One region of the Streptomyces sp. NBC_00775 genome, then DNA from elsewhere that is predicted to be linked to it. Evidence: riboswitches for the same ligand, from Rfam matches in the RefSeq annotation. Region 1 holds a riboswitch; the other holds the start of a gene.
The links. Region 1 has a riboswitch for ZMP and ZTP ahead of OIC96_RS03060 (bifunctional 5,10-methylenetetrahydrofolate dehydrogenase/5,10-methenyltetrahydrofolate cyclohydrolase). Riboswitches for the same ligand answer to the same signal wherever they lie in the genome.

Region 1 (7,312 bases):
ATGCTCCGCACCGAGGCCCGCAAGGAGCACCGTGAGCATCACCGCCGCCGAGCCCGAGGTGCCCGCGTGGCGCCTGCTGCTCGAGTACGTTCGACCGCATCGATGGGCCCTGCTCGCGGGCGCGTTGCTGGCGCTCGCGACCGGGGCCACCGGTCTGGTGCTGCCGCTGGTGGCGCGCGGGCTCATCGACGATCTGTCGCACGACCGGCCCATCGGGCGGGCGCTGCTCGGCATGGCGGCACTGGTGGTCACCAACGCGGCGGTGGGGGCGCTGGGTTCGTATGTGCTGCGGCGCACCGCCGAGTCGGTGGTGCTCGGCGCGCGGCGCGCCCTGTCGTCGTATCTGCTGCGGCTGCGGATACCGGCCGTGGACCGCAGCGAGCCGGGCGACCTGATGGCCCGGATCACCTCCGACACGACGCTGCTGCGCGAGGTCACCACCGATTCCCTGGTGGGCCTCGGGACGGGCGGTCTCACGCTCGTGGCGACGGTGGTGATGATGGGCCTGGTCGACGTGGTGCTGCTCGGCGTCACCCTGGGCGTGATCCTGTGCGCGGGGACGGTGCTCGGGGTGATCGTGCCGCGCATCAACCGGGCGAGCAAGCAGGCCCAGGACGCGGTCGGTGTGATGGGTGCCTCGCTGGAGCGGATCCTGGGCGCGCTGCGCACGGTCAAGGCGTCCGGTGCCGAGCACCGCGAGGAGGCGACCATCCACGCGGCGGCCGAGGAGTCGTGGCGGCAGAGCGTGCGGGCCGCCAAGTGGTCGGCGGCCGCGGGCAACACGGCCGGTCTGGCGATGCAGATCGCCTTCATCACGGTGCTGGCGGTGGGCGGCGCCCGGGTCGCGACCGGCTCCATCGACGTGGGCACGCTGGTCGCCTTCCTCCTCTACGTGTTCTATCTGATGTCGCCGATCCAGCAGGTGGTCGGCGCGATCACGCAGTACCAGACCGGTGCCGCCGCGCTGGCCCGGATCCAGGAGGCACTGCGGCTGCCCGCCGAACCGGCCGCCCGGCCCGCGCCGTTGCCCACTCCGGGCGCGGAACCCGCGGCGCTCGCCTTCGACGACGTCCGCTTCCGGTACGCCGACGATCTGCCGTACGTCCACCACGGTGTGACCTTCGCCGTGCCGGCCCGCGGCATGACCGCGTTCGTCGGCCCTTCCGGCGCGGGCAAGACCACCGTCTTCTCGCTCATCGAGCGGTTCTACGACCCGGAGGTGGGCGTCGTCACGGTCGACGGCCGTGATCTGGCGCAGTGGGATCTGCCCCAACTCCGTTCCGCCATCGGCTATGTGGAGCAGGACGCCCCCGTCCTTTCGGGCTCGCTGCGCGACAATCTGCTGCTCGGGAATCCAGAGGCCGACGAGGCCGACCTCACGCGCGTCCTGAAGACAACCCGTCTCGACGGCCTGATCGCCCGGCTCCCGCGCGGCCTGGACACCCTGGTCGGCCACCGCGGCACCAAGCTCTCCGGCGGCGAACGCCAGCGCGTCGCCATCGCCCGTGCCCTGCTGCGCCGCCCCCGGCTGCTGCTCCTCGACGAGGCCACCTCGCAGCTCGACGCCGTCAACGAGGCCGCGCTGCGCGACACAGTCGCCGATGTCGCCCGTACGACCACGGTCCTCGTCGTCGCGCACCGGCTGTCCACCGTCACCATGGCCGACCGCATCGTCGTCATGGACGCCGGGCGCGTCCGCGCCGTGGGCACCCACCGCGAGCTCGTCGCCGCTGATCCGCTCTACGCCGAACTGGCGGCCACGCAGTTCCTCGCCACCGCCGGGTAGCCGCCTCGTTCGGCATGCTCATCGGCGCCCTGACCACCGGGAACGGCCTGGTCCGCCCCACCCCAGGTCGCCGCTCCGGCCGCGGGCGCAGCGGGCCGTCTCGCCGCCGTAGGGGCGCTCTTCCGTCCCGAGTCCCGCTGGGCCACTCCCCTGCTCTGGCCGGCCTCCTTCTCGGGGCTGCCGCTCGTGTACGGCGTCAGCACCTGGCTGCCGGGCGCGCTGCTGCTCAAGGCACATCTCCCGTTGGGCGTGACGTACGCCGTGGTCGCGATCACGGGAGTCCGGCTCTTCAGTGCGCAGGTCATGGTCTACGCCACCGCCGACACCGTCTACCGCGAGAGTGAGCGCGCGGCCGGGCTCGGCCTGGTCACCGGGGTCGGCCGCACCGGCGCCGTCGTCACGGCCGACGCCTGAGCGACGGCGAGCCCCGGCAGAACGTCATTGTTCTGCCGGGGCTCGCCCTGCCGCCCGTGTGCTGCCGCGCTACTCGATACCGGGAAGCAGCCCGGTGACGGGCGCGGCCAGGTCGGTCACCTGCTGCAGCTGGTTCAGGTCGTTCAGCCGGCTGAGTCCGCGGAGCTGGCGGGAGGGCAGCGGGATGTCGGCCTGGTGTTCCGCGGGAATGTCACTCAGCGCCAGCGAGTCGAGCTCGGCGATCGGGCTGAGCTTCCCCGCGTTCTGGGCCTCGGCGCCCGCCGCGCTCGCCAGCGGCGCGGCAAGGCCTGTGACACCGATGGCGAGACCAACGGCGGCGACCATACGTCGTGTTGAGATCATGCTTTCTGCAACGGCCCCGGGCCCCCGGCGGACACGGCCCTCCCCCGTCGCTCACCCGTCAGGCGCATCGGGCCGTTGCGCTTGCCGACCGCCCCACAGCGGAGGAGCCTCGAAGGAGAGGCCCTTCGCGGCCCACTCCTCGCTGGGCCGCGGCCTTCCAAGGAGGTCACTATGGGCACTGCGGCATTTCCCACCTTCGACACCGAAGCGCTACGCCAGGGCATCGAAGGACAGAGTGCGACAGCTCTGCTGTCGCTGTACGCGGACGACGCGGAACTACGTGTCATCGACCGCAACACCCAGCCCAGCCACCCGATGGTCAAACACGGTCGCAGCGAGATCGGCGACATGCTCAACGACGTCTACAGCCGCGACATGACGCACAAGCTGGAGCAGTGCGTCATCCAGGGCGACCACGTCGCCTACACCGAGTCCTGCGAGTACCCGGACGGCGTGCGGGTACTGGCCAGCTCGATGATGGCGCTGCGCGACGGCAAGATCGTCGAGCAGACGCTTGTGCAGGCATGGGACGAGTAGGAAGGAACTGGCCGAGGGTCCAGATCAGGTCCCGTCTGACCTGGACCTTTTCGGCGAGTACGGCGATGGGCCGGTCGCGTACGCACCGGACTCGGCGGATAGGACCAGTTTCCGCAGCAGGTCTGCGAGCGTCCGCTTCTCTGCTGGGCTCAGTACTGCGAGCAGCGCGTTCTCACCCTTGTCCTCGGACACCACATGCTGCTCGAACGCATCGAATCCGGCGTCGGTGAGCCGTACCCGTACGCGCCGACGGTCGCTCCTCTCATGCGTGCGGCTGAGCAGGCCCGCATCCTCCAGCGGTGCGAGCCGCGCCGACAGGGCGCCCCGGGTCAGCCCCAGCATGTCGGCGAGCTGTGACGGGCTGGCCTCGTAGGGCGGGCCGAGCCTGCGCAGCATCAGCAGCACCTTGAACTGCCAGTGCTGGAGGCCGTCCGAGTCCAGGGTGTCCCGGCGGGCCTGCGCCGCGTGCCGGGCCAGGATGGCGAGCCGGGCGATGATCGCCTCCTTGACCGGGTCCATCCAGTCGAGCTCCTTCGACCAGAGCGCGACGTGCCGGTCGACCGAGTCCGCGGTCGCCGCGTCGGACGGTTCTGTCATGCGGGCCCCCCACATAGTTTTCTTGTGGATAGTTTTTCGAATTACTACTTTCCTCGCCATGACGAACACCGCAAGCACGATTCGTACAGCCGTATCGCTGGACGAACTCCTCGCCGCTGTACGTGAGTTGAGGATCAGCGGTCGCTGGGAACGCGCGACGAACCTACTGGACGCCACCGATGCGACCGATCCGCAGGCGCGCGCCCGACTGGCCGTGGCCGCCGCCGAAGTCGCGCTGGAGAGCGACTGGTTCGGCGGGACCGGCCTGGCGCGGGCTCGGCTCGGCGCCGCGGAGAAGGCCTTCGGGGAAGCGCGCCTGGACGGCCGTTGGGACCTGGACTTCCTGTGGCTGCGCCACGACTACTCCGGTCTGCTGCGCGCCGACGGCACGTTCCGCGCCGGCCCCGACGGCAAGGACCCGGAGGCCCTCGCCGCGCTGCGCCATCTCGCCGGGCTCCTGCGCGACCAGGCCCCGGACGCGGTGCGCCGCGGCTGGGCCGAGATGTATCTGGGCCTGATCGCGGACAACCTGTTCGCCGAGCGGGCCAGCGCGCCCGCCCACTACGAGGCCGCCCTGCGCGCGGGCGAGTCGGGGGACGACCTGCTGTCCCGCGAGGCACTGCGCCACCTCGGCGATCACGACCACGACCACGGCGACCACGCACGGGCGCTGGAACGCTGGAACCGGGCGACCACGCTCGGCGCCCGGGCCGGAACCGTCCCCGGCACCCTCTCGATGCAGATGCTCCTGGCGGTCCTCGCCCGCGACACCGGCGACGAGGCCGGAGCCGTCGCACTGGCCCGGGAGATCGCCCGCTGGGCGGGAGCCGTCGGAGCCGTGACCACCGAGGCGCAGGCCAACGGTTTCCTGGCGGGAGAAGACCCGACGGCACCGCCCGCCGCCCAGGCCGTTCATCCTACGAGCTAGGCTGATCGGCGGGCCGTGACTGGCGCTGAGGTGGAGTACCACCGGGGAGCGGCCTGACGAACGGGTCTTTGCCGCGCGCCTGGGCGATGGTGTCAGCAACGCTCAGGAGAACCCATGTCCCAGGCCCAGCTCATGGACGGCGCCGGTCTCGCGCGCCGCATCGTCGAGGAGACCGCCAAGCGCGCGGCCGGCCTCAAGGACCGTACGGGCATGGCGCCCTGTCTGGCGACGGTACTGGTCGGCGAGGATCCCGCCTCGGTGACGTACGTCCGGATGAAGCAGAACCGCTGCCGCAAGGCCGGTATCGAGTCGCGGCACGTCGCACTGCCCGCCGGCACCACGACGGCCGAGCTGGTCGACACGCTCACCGCCCTGTCCGCCGATCCGACCGTGCACGGCATCCTGCTCCAGCACCCCGTCGGGCCGCACATCGACGAACGCGCGGCGTTCGAGGCCATCGCGCCGGAGAAGGACGTCGACGGTGTGACGCTGAGCTCGTACTCCGCGATGAGCTTCGGCCTGCCCGGCTTCGTGTCCTGCACGCCCGGCGGCATCATGCGGCTCCTCGACGAGTACGACGTCGACCCGGCCGGCAAGCGGGCCGTCGTCGTGGGGCGCAGCGCCATCCTCGGCAAGCCGGTCGGCATGCTGCTGCTCGGGCGCGACGCGACGGTGACGTACTGCCATTCGCGTACGGCGGATCTGTCGTCGGTGGTGCGCGAGGCGGACATCGTGGTGGCCGCCGTGGGACGGCCCCGGCTGATCCGCGGGGAGGACATCAAGCCGGGAGCCGTCGTGATCGACGCGGGCTACAACGAGGGGAACGTCGGCGACGTCGACTTCGACACCGCCGTCACCCGGGCCGGGCTGATCACGCCCGTGCCGGGTGGCGTCGGCCCGATGACGATCGCGGTCCTGCTGGAGCAGACCGTGACCGGAGCCGAACGCCAGGCAGGCGTCTGACCGTCGCGGCTCAGCGCATCCACGCCTTGTACGACATCACGTCCCCCGCCTTGACGCCCCACTCGGGATCGGCCTCGGTGACGGTGTCCTCCAGGCCGAGGACGGCACCGGTCGCCGGGTCCAGGATCAGCATCCGGCGGCCGGAGCGGGCTGTGTCTTCGTACACGTACGCCTGCCCGGGGCGGCCCAGCCGGTCGGTGACCGCTCCGGCCGGGCGCAGCCCCTTCGCGTCGGCGAGGATGCGCGCGAGTGCGGCGTCCTCACGGCTGCCGAGCGTCCAGTGGTCCAGCAACTCGGCGACGGCGTCGAGGAGTTGGGGGGTGTCCAGCTCCTCGGTGGTGTCGATCCCTTCGAGGTAGGCGCGCAGCCGCTCGGCGTCGTGCGGCGGTCGTGCCTGGGGCGGGGCGTCGCTCCAACTCGGCGGGTACGTCTGCCTGCTGAGGACATGGCCGTCCTCGACGGTGCGCGGGACGGGGTCGGCGTCGGTGATGACCGGCCTGCCGGGGTGGCGTGGATCGGTCGCGACGACGAGTTCCGTGTGGCTGCCGTCGGCCTTCCAGCGCACGACGCGTTCCTCGGGAAGCGTGAGCGGCGGCCGGGCCTGGGGACCTGAGGTCATGCTCAGGCTCCAGGCCTGGAAGTGGGTCCCCTGGCGCAGCCTGAGCGCGCTGTCGGATGCCGCCGCGCGGTCGGCGAGGCGGTCCAGGGGTACGGGGGTGGAGCCGGCCTCGACGACCAGCGGGCGCGGGGCGGCCACGGCGGGGGTGGCGGCACTGCGGGCGGACGGCATGTTCGGGCCGCTTGCGTCCGACCCGACCATCTCCCGCCTCGTCGACACGCTCGCCGCGGCAGGTCCCCGCGCGCTCGCGGCCGTGCGTCAGGCGCCGGTGTCGACGTGATGCCTCACAGCCGCCGGACGCGCAGCACGCCGGTCAGCATCGGGAGAGTGAACTCGCCGCGGGCGGTCTCCGGTCTACTCGCGAGGAAGGCGCGGATCCGTCCCAGCGTGGCCTCTTGTTCCTGTTCCGGCATGACCAGAACCCCCGCGCGCGTCGCGATGGTCGCGACGAGAGAGTCGGCGGTGCGGCGCTGCCCGTGCGGGAACTCGGCCTGTTCCGGCGAGCCGAACCGGGCCGCCACGCCAGTCTTGGGAAGGTGCATGTCGGCCGTCTCAGCACGCCAGCTGGTGGGCGTGTCACGCGGGCCGATGGCCGCGCTCCCGCTGACCCGCGCCAGCCCGGCAACCCAGTCGACCTGGTCGTCCATGACGTTCCACAGGCCGGCCAGGATGCCGCCGGGTGCGAGGACCCTGGCGATCTCGGGTCCCGCGACGGCCATGTCGAACCAGTGCATGGCGTTGCCGGCCAGCACGGCATCGACGGACGCGTCCGGCAGCGGTATCGCCTCGGCGCTGCCCGGCAGGGCGCGGACAGCCGGCAGCGAGCGGCGCAGCTCGGTCAGCATCTCCGGGTCGGGCTCGACCGCAATGACTTCGCCGCCCAGCGCGACCAGCGTGGCGGTCAGCTTGCCGGTTCCGGCGCCGAGGTCGAGCACCCGCGGGCCCGGCGCGGGCTCAAGCGCCCAGCGCACCGCGGTCTGCGCGTAGTCCGGACGGTGCTCGGCGTAGGCGACCGCCGCCGCGCCGAACGACGAGGCGTGAAGCAGCCGTTCATCCTGGTCCATGCGGTGACGCTATCGGTGGTGCCGGCGGTCGGCCACCCCGT
Region 2 (7,312 bases), 3.5 Mb from region 1:
GTCGACGCCGACTTGCTCATCTTGATCGACGGGTCCTGGAGATCGAAGATCTTCGCCGTCTCCTTGAGGATGTACGGCTTCGGGACCGTGAACGTCTGGCCGTAGCGGCCGTTGAAGCGCTCGGCGAGATCGCGCGTCAGCTCGACGTGCTGACGCTGGTCCTCGCCGACCGGGACCTCGTGGGCCTGGTACAGCAGGATGTCCGCGACCTGCAGGATCGGGTACGTGAAGAGGCCGACGGAGGCGCGGTCGGAGCCGTGCCTGGCGGACTTGTCCTTGAACTGGGTCATGCGGCTCGCCTCGCCGAAGCCGGTGAGGCAGTTCATGACCCAGGCGAGCTGGGCGTGCTCGGGAACGTGGCTCTGCACGAACAGCGTGCAGCGCTCCGGGTCGAGACCGGCGGCGAGCAGCTGCGCGGTGGCGAGCCGGGTGTTGGCGCGCAGGTCCGCGGGGTCCTGCGGAAGGGTGATCGCATGCAGGTCGACGACCATGTAGAACGCGTCGTGGGACTCCTGCAGAGCCACCCACTGGCGGACGGCGCCGAGGTAGTTGCCGAGGTGGAACGAGCCTGCTGTGGGCTGGATTCCGGAGAGCACGCGGGGACGATCAGAGGCCATGCTCACCATTCTCTCAGGTGTGGGTGCCCGGTCCAGAACTGGTCGGAAAGAGATGTGACAGAGGTGGGAACCGATCGGCCTCGGGCGGTGTAGCAAGAGTGTGAGGACGCGGGAGGGGGGCCGCATCGTCGTCGACGAGGCCGTGGTGATCGCACGCGTACGCGCCGGTGAGCCGGAGGCGTACGCGGAGCTGGTCCGTGCTCATACGGGCATCGCGATCAGGGCGGCCAGGGCGCTCGGGGCAGGTGCGGACGCGGAGGACGTGGTGCAGCAGGCCTTCATCAAGGCGTACTGCTCGCTGGGGCGCTTTCGGGACGGCGCGGCGTTCAAGCCGTGGCTGCTCTCGATCGTCGCCAATGAGACGAGGAACACAGTGCGGACGGCGGTGCGCCAGCGGACGCTGGCCGGCCGGGAGGCCGCGTTCGCCGAGGCGGAGCCGCTGATACCGGAATCGGCGGACCCGGCGGTCGCGGCGCTGGAGATAGAGCGCCGCGCGGCACTGCTGGCCGCCCTGGAGCAGTTGAGCGAGGAGCACCGCCTCGTCGTCATGTACCGCTATCTCCTGGAGATGGACGAACCGGAGACGGCCCAGGCCCTGGGCTGGCCACGCGGCACGGTGAAATCCCGCCTCAACCGCGCCCTGCGCAAGCTGGGCCGCCTGCTGCCGGGCTTCGAGCCCGGGGAGCATCAGGAATCCCGGGAAGGAGGTGATGAACATGAGTGAGTCGTACGAGGGCGGGGGCACCGGGGACGCGGAGGGCACGGAGGGCGCGGAGCCTTCCGGTGACCGGGGCCGGCGTGCTCGTGAGGGCGTCTCCCGGCTGCCGGAGGAGTTGCGGGCGCTCGGACGGTCGCTGGACCGGGCCGGGGCGGCCGGGAGCGAGTCCATGGTCGAGCGGGTGCTGGAGCAGATACTCGCCGAGCGGCTCCCCGCCCCGGTGCCCGAGCCGCCGGGACCCGGCGAGCGGCTCCGGTCGGTGCGCCGCTGGGCGCGGCTGCGCTGGCGCGCGCTGACCGCGGGCCTGTGCGGTGTGCTGACGGTCCTCGTGCTCACGCCTCCGGTGCGCGCCGCGGTCGTCGACTGGTTCGGCTTCGGCGGGGTCGAGGTGAGGTACGACCCGTCGGCGGTGCCCTCGTCCGGAGCCCGGGTGCCCGGGTGCGGCCCTTCGCTGACACTGGCGCAGGCCGGGCGGCGGGCCGGGTTCGCGCCTCTCGTGCCCGACGCCCTCGGGGTGCCGGACGCGGTGACGGTGACGCGCGAGCCGAAGGGGCGGCTCCTGATGAGTCTGTGCTGGCGCGGGCATGGGCACACGGTCCGGCTGGACGAGTATCCGGCGAGCCTCGACGTCAGCTTCTCCAAGACGGTGCGGGAACCGCCGGAATGGGTGCCGCTGGGGGAAGCCGAGGACTACGGCAACCAGGCGCTCTGGTTTCCGAAGCCGCATCTGCTGAGCTTCTGGCTCATCGACGCGCACGGCGACCGCTTCACCCGCTCCGAGCGGACCGCGGGGCCCACGCTGCTGTGGATGCACGGGGGTGACGTGACCCTCCGCCTTGAGGGGGTGGCGTCGAAGGCGCGGGCGGTGGAGATAGCGAAGTCGCTGAAGTAGCAGGGACTTCGGTCGCCGAAGCAGCGGGAATTTTGGTCGGTGCGGAATGGGAACCCCGGCGGGTCGAGCGGTGTACCAGAAGTGACACACGGCGTGCGGGCGGACCGCACGTGGATCGACCGGCCGGCTGGAGGTTCGGATGCACAGGCTTCGTGAACTGCTCGCGGGGATGGGGGCGTTGGCGGTGGCCTTCGCGGTGGTGCTGCTGGGCGCACCGTCCGCGATGGCCGGCGGCCCGACGAGTGTGCTGGTGGTCTCGCCGGAGAGCGCGGAGAGCACGGCGTTGTACTACTCGGACGAGGAGTACGGAAAGTTGATGCTCCTGCTGGGCGATCCGGGCTCGGGTACACGCGAGGAGCCACCGGGGCTGGGCTTGGGCAGCGGCCGGCAGATCAATGTCACGTGGCTGATCCACGACGTGTCGCCTTGGCGCGTCGACCGCGTCTACCCGGACACACCGGGGAGCAAGGAGGTCTGGATACACACGACGACCCAGGTGCCGCAGTCGATGAACGGCTACTGGCACAGGGCCGGGCAACCGGCCCAGGTGCGGGCCCTGTTCAAGAAGCTCGGCGTGATGGGCAAGTCGTCGGGTAAGGGTCCCGGGGCCATTTATCCGGCGCCCTGGCAGACCACGGAGGACACCTCCACCGTGCCTGCGCCCACGCCCACACCGGCCGAGCGGCTCCGCACCACGGCCGCGGCGGCGACCGATGACGGCACCGACTGGTGGTGGGCGATACCGGGGGCGGCGGCCGGAGCCGTGCTGGCCCTGTTGCTGCGGCCCCTGGTCGCCGGGGTGCCGGGGGCTCGGCTTCTGGGCCGGCGCGAGGGCGAGGCGGAGCCTCGGCAGGAGTTGCGGGACGTATGACGGGACGCAGAGGGACAGAGGACCAGAGCGACGCGGGGATGCAGCGACACAGGGATGTGGGGACACGGACGCGGGAGGGGGACGGATGGGGATCCGGGTCAGACAGGTGGAGGTTCGGCTGGCAGTGCTTGCCGTGGTGGTGCTGACCGCGCTCGGCGCGTCTCGCGCGCAGGCGTCGGAGCAGGACGCTCGGCGTGACATGCCGGATCTGGCCCTGGTCGTGGCCGGTGACTCGGGGCGGACGGTCGCCCTGCACTCCGGCGGAGAGGACTTCGTGCGGCTCTGGCGATTGCTGGCACCCATGTACACGGGGACGGAGAGCGTGCCCACGGCCTGGGAGGCGGGCCGCTTCCCGAAGGTTCGGGCCACGGTGATCTGGGGGCTGACCGGTGTCGGAGGCTGGCCGCAGACCAGCAGACCGCCCGGCGGCGATGTCGCCATCGAGCGCCAGGACCAGGTGTTCCTCGCGGCGGACGGCACGCCGTGGGTGCGGTCGGATCCTTCGCCCGACGTGGAGGACGACGACATCCGCTGGCATCGCGCGCCGCGCTCGGTGTTCGACGAGTTGGCGCGGCGCGGGGATCTGTTCGGCTCCGCGAGCGACTCGGGGACGGCCGGGGAGCAGGGTCTGACGGACGGAGCGGGGTGGGCGATGTCCGGGCTCGCCATGGGCCTGGTGATCGGCGCCGGCGGCACTCTTCTGATACGCCGCGCGGCGGCCCGGCATGAGACTGCCGGACCGCCGCGGGAACCACGACAGGAGCTGATCGACCTGTAGGGAGCCGAGAAGCCGAGCGCCTGGGAGCCCGAGGATCCAAGAGCCTCGGGACACCCCAAGGCACCTCAGGACCCGAGGGTCTGGTGAGCGGTCCCTGGTGGGGTGCGTCAGCCGAGGTCGATCTCCGGGTAGAGCGGGAAGCCGGTGAGCAGGTCGGTGGCGCGGTGGGCGATCTCGTCCGAGATCTTCGGGTCCAGGACGTGCTGGGCCTTGGACGGGCTGCCCTTGGCGGTCCTGCCGGGCTCGGCGGCGGTGAGGACGCGGTCGATCAGGCCGGCGATCTCGTCCATCTCGGTCGTGCCCAGACCACGGGTGGTCAGCGCGGGCGTGCCGATGCGGATGCCGGAGGTGTACCAGGCGCCGTTGGGGTCGGCGGGGATGGCGTTGCGGTTGGTGACGATGCCCGAGTCGAGCAGGGCGGACTCGGCCTGTCGGCCGGTGAGGCCGTAGGAGGAGGCGACGTCGATCAGGTTGAGGTGGTTGTCGGTGCCGCCGGTGACCAGGGTGGCGCCGCGGCGCATCAGGCCCTCGGCGAGGGCGCGGGAGTTGTCGACGACGGCCTGGGCGTAGTCGCGGAACTCGGGACGGCGGGCCTCGGCGAGCGCGACGGCCTTGGCGGCCATGACATGCGGGAGGGGGCCACCGAGGACCATCGGGCAGCCGCGGTCGACCTGCTCGGCGAGGGTCTCGTCGCACAGCACCATGCCGCCGCGCGGGCCGCGGAGCGACTTGTGCGTGGTGGTGGTGACGATCTGGGCGTGCGGGACCGGGTCGAAGTCGCCGGTGAGGACCTTGCCGGCGACGAGACCGGCGAAGTGGGCCATGTCGACCATGAGGGTCGCGCCGACCTCGTCGGCGATCTCCCGCATGATGCGGAAGTTCACCAGGCGGGGGTAGGCGGAGTAGCCGGCGACGATGATCAGCGGCTTGAAATCACGGGCGGAGGTGCGCAGGGCCTCGTAGTCGATGAGGCCGGTGGTGGGATCGGTGCCGTAGGAGCGCTGGTCGAACATCTTGCCGGAGATGTTCGGGCGGAAGCCGTGGGTGAGGTGGCCGCCGGCGTCCAGGGACATGCCGAGCATGCGCTGGTTGCCGAGGTCGCGGCGGAGCTGGGCCCAGTCGGCCTCGGTGAGGTCGTTGACATTGCGGACGCCGGCTCGCTCCAGGGCGGGGGCCTCGACGCGCTGGGCGAGGACGGCCCAGAAGGCGACCAGGTTGGCGTCGATGCCGGAGTGCGGCTGGGCGTAGGCGTGCTCGGCGCCGAAGAGTTCGCGGGCGTGCTCGGCGGCGAGGGCCTCGACGGTGTCGACGTTGCGACAGCCGGCGTAGAAGCGGCGGCCGACGGTGCCCTCGGCGTACTTGTCGCTGAACCAGTTGCCCATGGCCAGGAGGGTCGCCGGGGAGGCGTAGTTCTCGGACGCGATCAGCTTGAGCATGTCGCGCTGGTCGGCGAGTTCCTGGCCGATGGCGTCGGCGACGCGGGGCTCCACGGCCCGGATCACGTCGAGGGCGTTGCGGAAGGCGGTGGACTCGGTGGAGAGGGGCTGCTCGGGCATGTCGGCCTCCGGACGGCGTGGCGTTCAGCAATCACGATTCACGGTTCGGCCCAGGCGCACGGCACACATTCATCCAGGCCGCTCCCCGATGGTCGGTCCCATCCCAGCGCGCCAGTCACGGCCCGCCGATCAGCCTACCGGGCGCGTCGGATCGCCGGGCTCCCCAGTCCACCATGCGAGCGACGATAGGAAATGAGCCACAAGCCATCCATGACCGACAAGCCACCTGATGCCGTATGGAAGGGGGATCCCGTGACCGCCAGGGAGACGACGGAGGCGTTCATCGCCTCGGCCGAGGCGCACAGCGCGCACAACTACCACCCGCTGCCGGTCGTCGTGGCGACGGCGGACGGGGCCTGGATGACGGATGTCGAGGGGCGCCGTTTCCTCGACCTGCTGGCCGGATACTCGGCGCTGAATTTCGGACACGGCAACCGGCGGCTGATCGATGCGGCGAAAGCGCAGCTGGAGCGGGTGACGCTGACGTCGCGGGCGTTCCATCACGACCGGTTCGCGGACTTCTGCCGGGAGCTGGCGTCGCTGTGCGGCAAGGACATGGTGCTGCCGATGAACACGGGCGCGGAGGCGGTGGAGACCGCGGTGAAGACGGCCCGGAAGTGGGGGTACCGGGTCAAGGGAGTCCCGGACGGGAGAGCGAGGATCGTCGTGGCGAGCGACAACTTCCACGGCCGCACGACGACGATCATCAGCTTCTCCACGGACCCGGAGGCGCGGGCGGACTTCGGGCCGTACACGCCGGGCTTCGACATCGTGCCGTACGGGGATCTCGCGGCGCTGCGGGAGGCGGTCACCGAGGAGACGGTCGCCGTGTTGTTGGAGCCGATCCAGGGCGAGGCGGGGGTGCTGGTGCCGCCGCCCGGATATCTGGCGGGGGTGCGGGAGCTGACCCGCGAGCGGAACGTCCTGTTCATCGCCGACGAGATCCAGTCGGGGCTCGGCAGGACGGGGAAGACCTTCGCGTGTGAGCACGAAGGGGTCGTGCCGGATGTGTATGTGCTGGGCAAGGCGCTGGGAGGAGGGGTCGTACCCGTGTCGGCGGTGGTGGCCGACCGGGACGTGCTCGGGGTGTTCCGGCCCGGGGAGCACGGGTCGACGTTCGGGGGGAATCCGCTGGCCTGTGCGGTGGCGCTGGAGGTGATCGCGATGCTGCGGTCGGGCGAGTACCAGCGGCGGGCCGCGGAGCTCGGTGAGCATCTGCACCACGAGCTGGGTCTGCTGGCAAGCACGGGCCATGTCACGGAGGTGCGTGGGCGCGGGCTGTGGGCGGGCGTCGACATCGCTCCGGCGTACGGCTCGGGCCGGGAGATCTCCGAGAAGCTGATGGACCGGGGCGTCCTCGTCAAGGACACCCACGGTGTCACGATCCGGATCGCTCCGCCCCTGGTCATCAGCAAGGAGGACCTGGACTGGGGGCTGGCCCAACTCCGCGGCGTACTGGGGGCGTAGGGAATGCCGAACCCGGTGGCTAGAGGATCACGTGCGGCAGGAAGCGGGCGTACTCGTCGGTGATCAGGCCGGAGGACTCGCGGATGCCGAGGCCCGCCGACTCGTCCTCGACGACCCAGGCGCCGAGGACGACACGGTTGCCGTCGAAGGAGGGAAGGGGCGCCAGTTCCTGGTAGCAGCAGGGCTCTTCGACGGGTGCGGCAGAGGCGGCGCCCGGCTCGTGGACGGTCACCCCGGCGCCCTCGCGGCCGAGGAGTGGCTTGGAGACGTATCCCTTGGTGGAGGCCAGTTCGCGTGGGCCGTCGAGGTAGGCCGGGAGGAGGTTCGGGTGGTCCGGGTAGAGCTCCCAGAGGATGGCGAGGAGGGCCTTGTTGGAGAGGAGCATCTTCCAGGCGGGCTCGATCCACAGGGTG

Region 2: it holds a riboswitch for ZMP and ZTP, as region 1 does, so the genes downstream of both, OIC96_RS18130 (glycine hydroxymethyltransferase) here and OIC96_RS03060 (bifunctional 5,10-methylenetetrahydrofolate dehydrogenase/5,10-methenyltetrahydrofolate cyclohydrolase) in region 1, are expected to answer to the same signal.

Annotation. Positions count from the first base shown of each region.
Region 1 covers NZ_CP108938.1:631,367-638,678, forward strand. The annotation lists gene OIC96_RS03030 (ABC transporter ATP-binding protein) at 32-1,786, shown strand; gene OIC96_RS03035 (hypothetical protein) at 1,973-2,200, shown strand; gene OIC96_RS03040 (hypothetical protein) at 2,270-2,563, opposite strand; gene OIC96_RS03045 (nuclear transport factor 2 family protein) at 2,735-3,100, shown strand; gene OIC96_RS03050 (MarR family winged helix-turn-helix transcriptional regulator) at 3,125-3,697, opposite strand; gene OIC96_RS03055 (hypothetical protein) at 3,756-4,625, shown strand; ZMP/ZTP riboswitch at 4,631-4,717, shown strand; gene OIC96_RS03060 (bifunctional 5,10-methylenetetrahydrofolate dehydrogenase/5,10-methenyltetrahydrofolate cyclohydrolase) at 4,740-5,588, shown strand; gene OIC96_RS03065 (CU044_5270 family protein) at 5,599-6,378, opposite strand; gene OIC96_RS03070 (class I SAM-dependent methyltransferase) at 6,492-7,271, opposite strand.
Region 2 covers NZ_CP108938.1:4,084,793-4,092,104, forward strand. The annotation lists gene trpS (tryptophan--tRNA ligase) at 1-617, opposite strand, end outside; gene OIC96_RS18110 (RNA polymerase sigma factor) at 718-1,341, shown strand; gene OIC96_RS18115 (hypothetical protein) at 1,334-2,227, shown strand; gene OIC96_RS18120 (hypothetical protein) at 2,367-3,098, shown strand; gene OIC96_RS18125 (hypothetical protein) at 3,184-3,876, shown strand; gene OIC96_RS18130 (glycine hydroxymethyltransferase) at 3,984-5,432, opposite strand; ZMP/ZTP riboswitch at 5,474-5,561, opposite strand; gene rocD (ornithine--oxo-acid transaminase) at 5,643-6,899, shown strand; gene OIC96_RS18140 (glutathionylspermidine synthase family protein) at 6,919-7,312, opposite strand, start outside.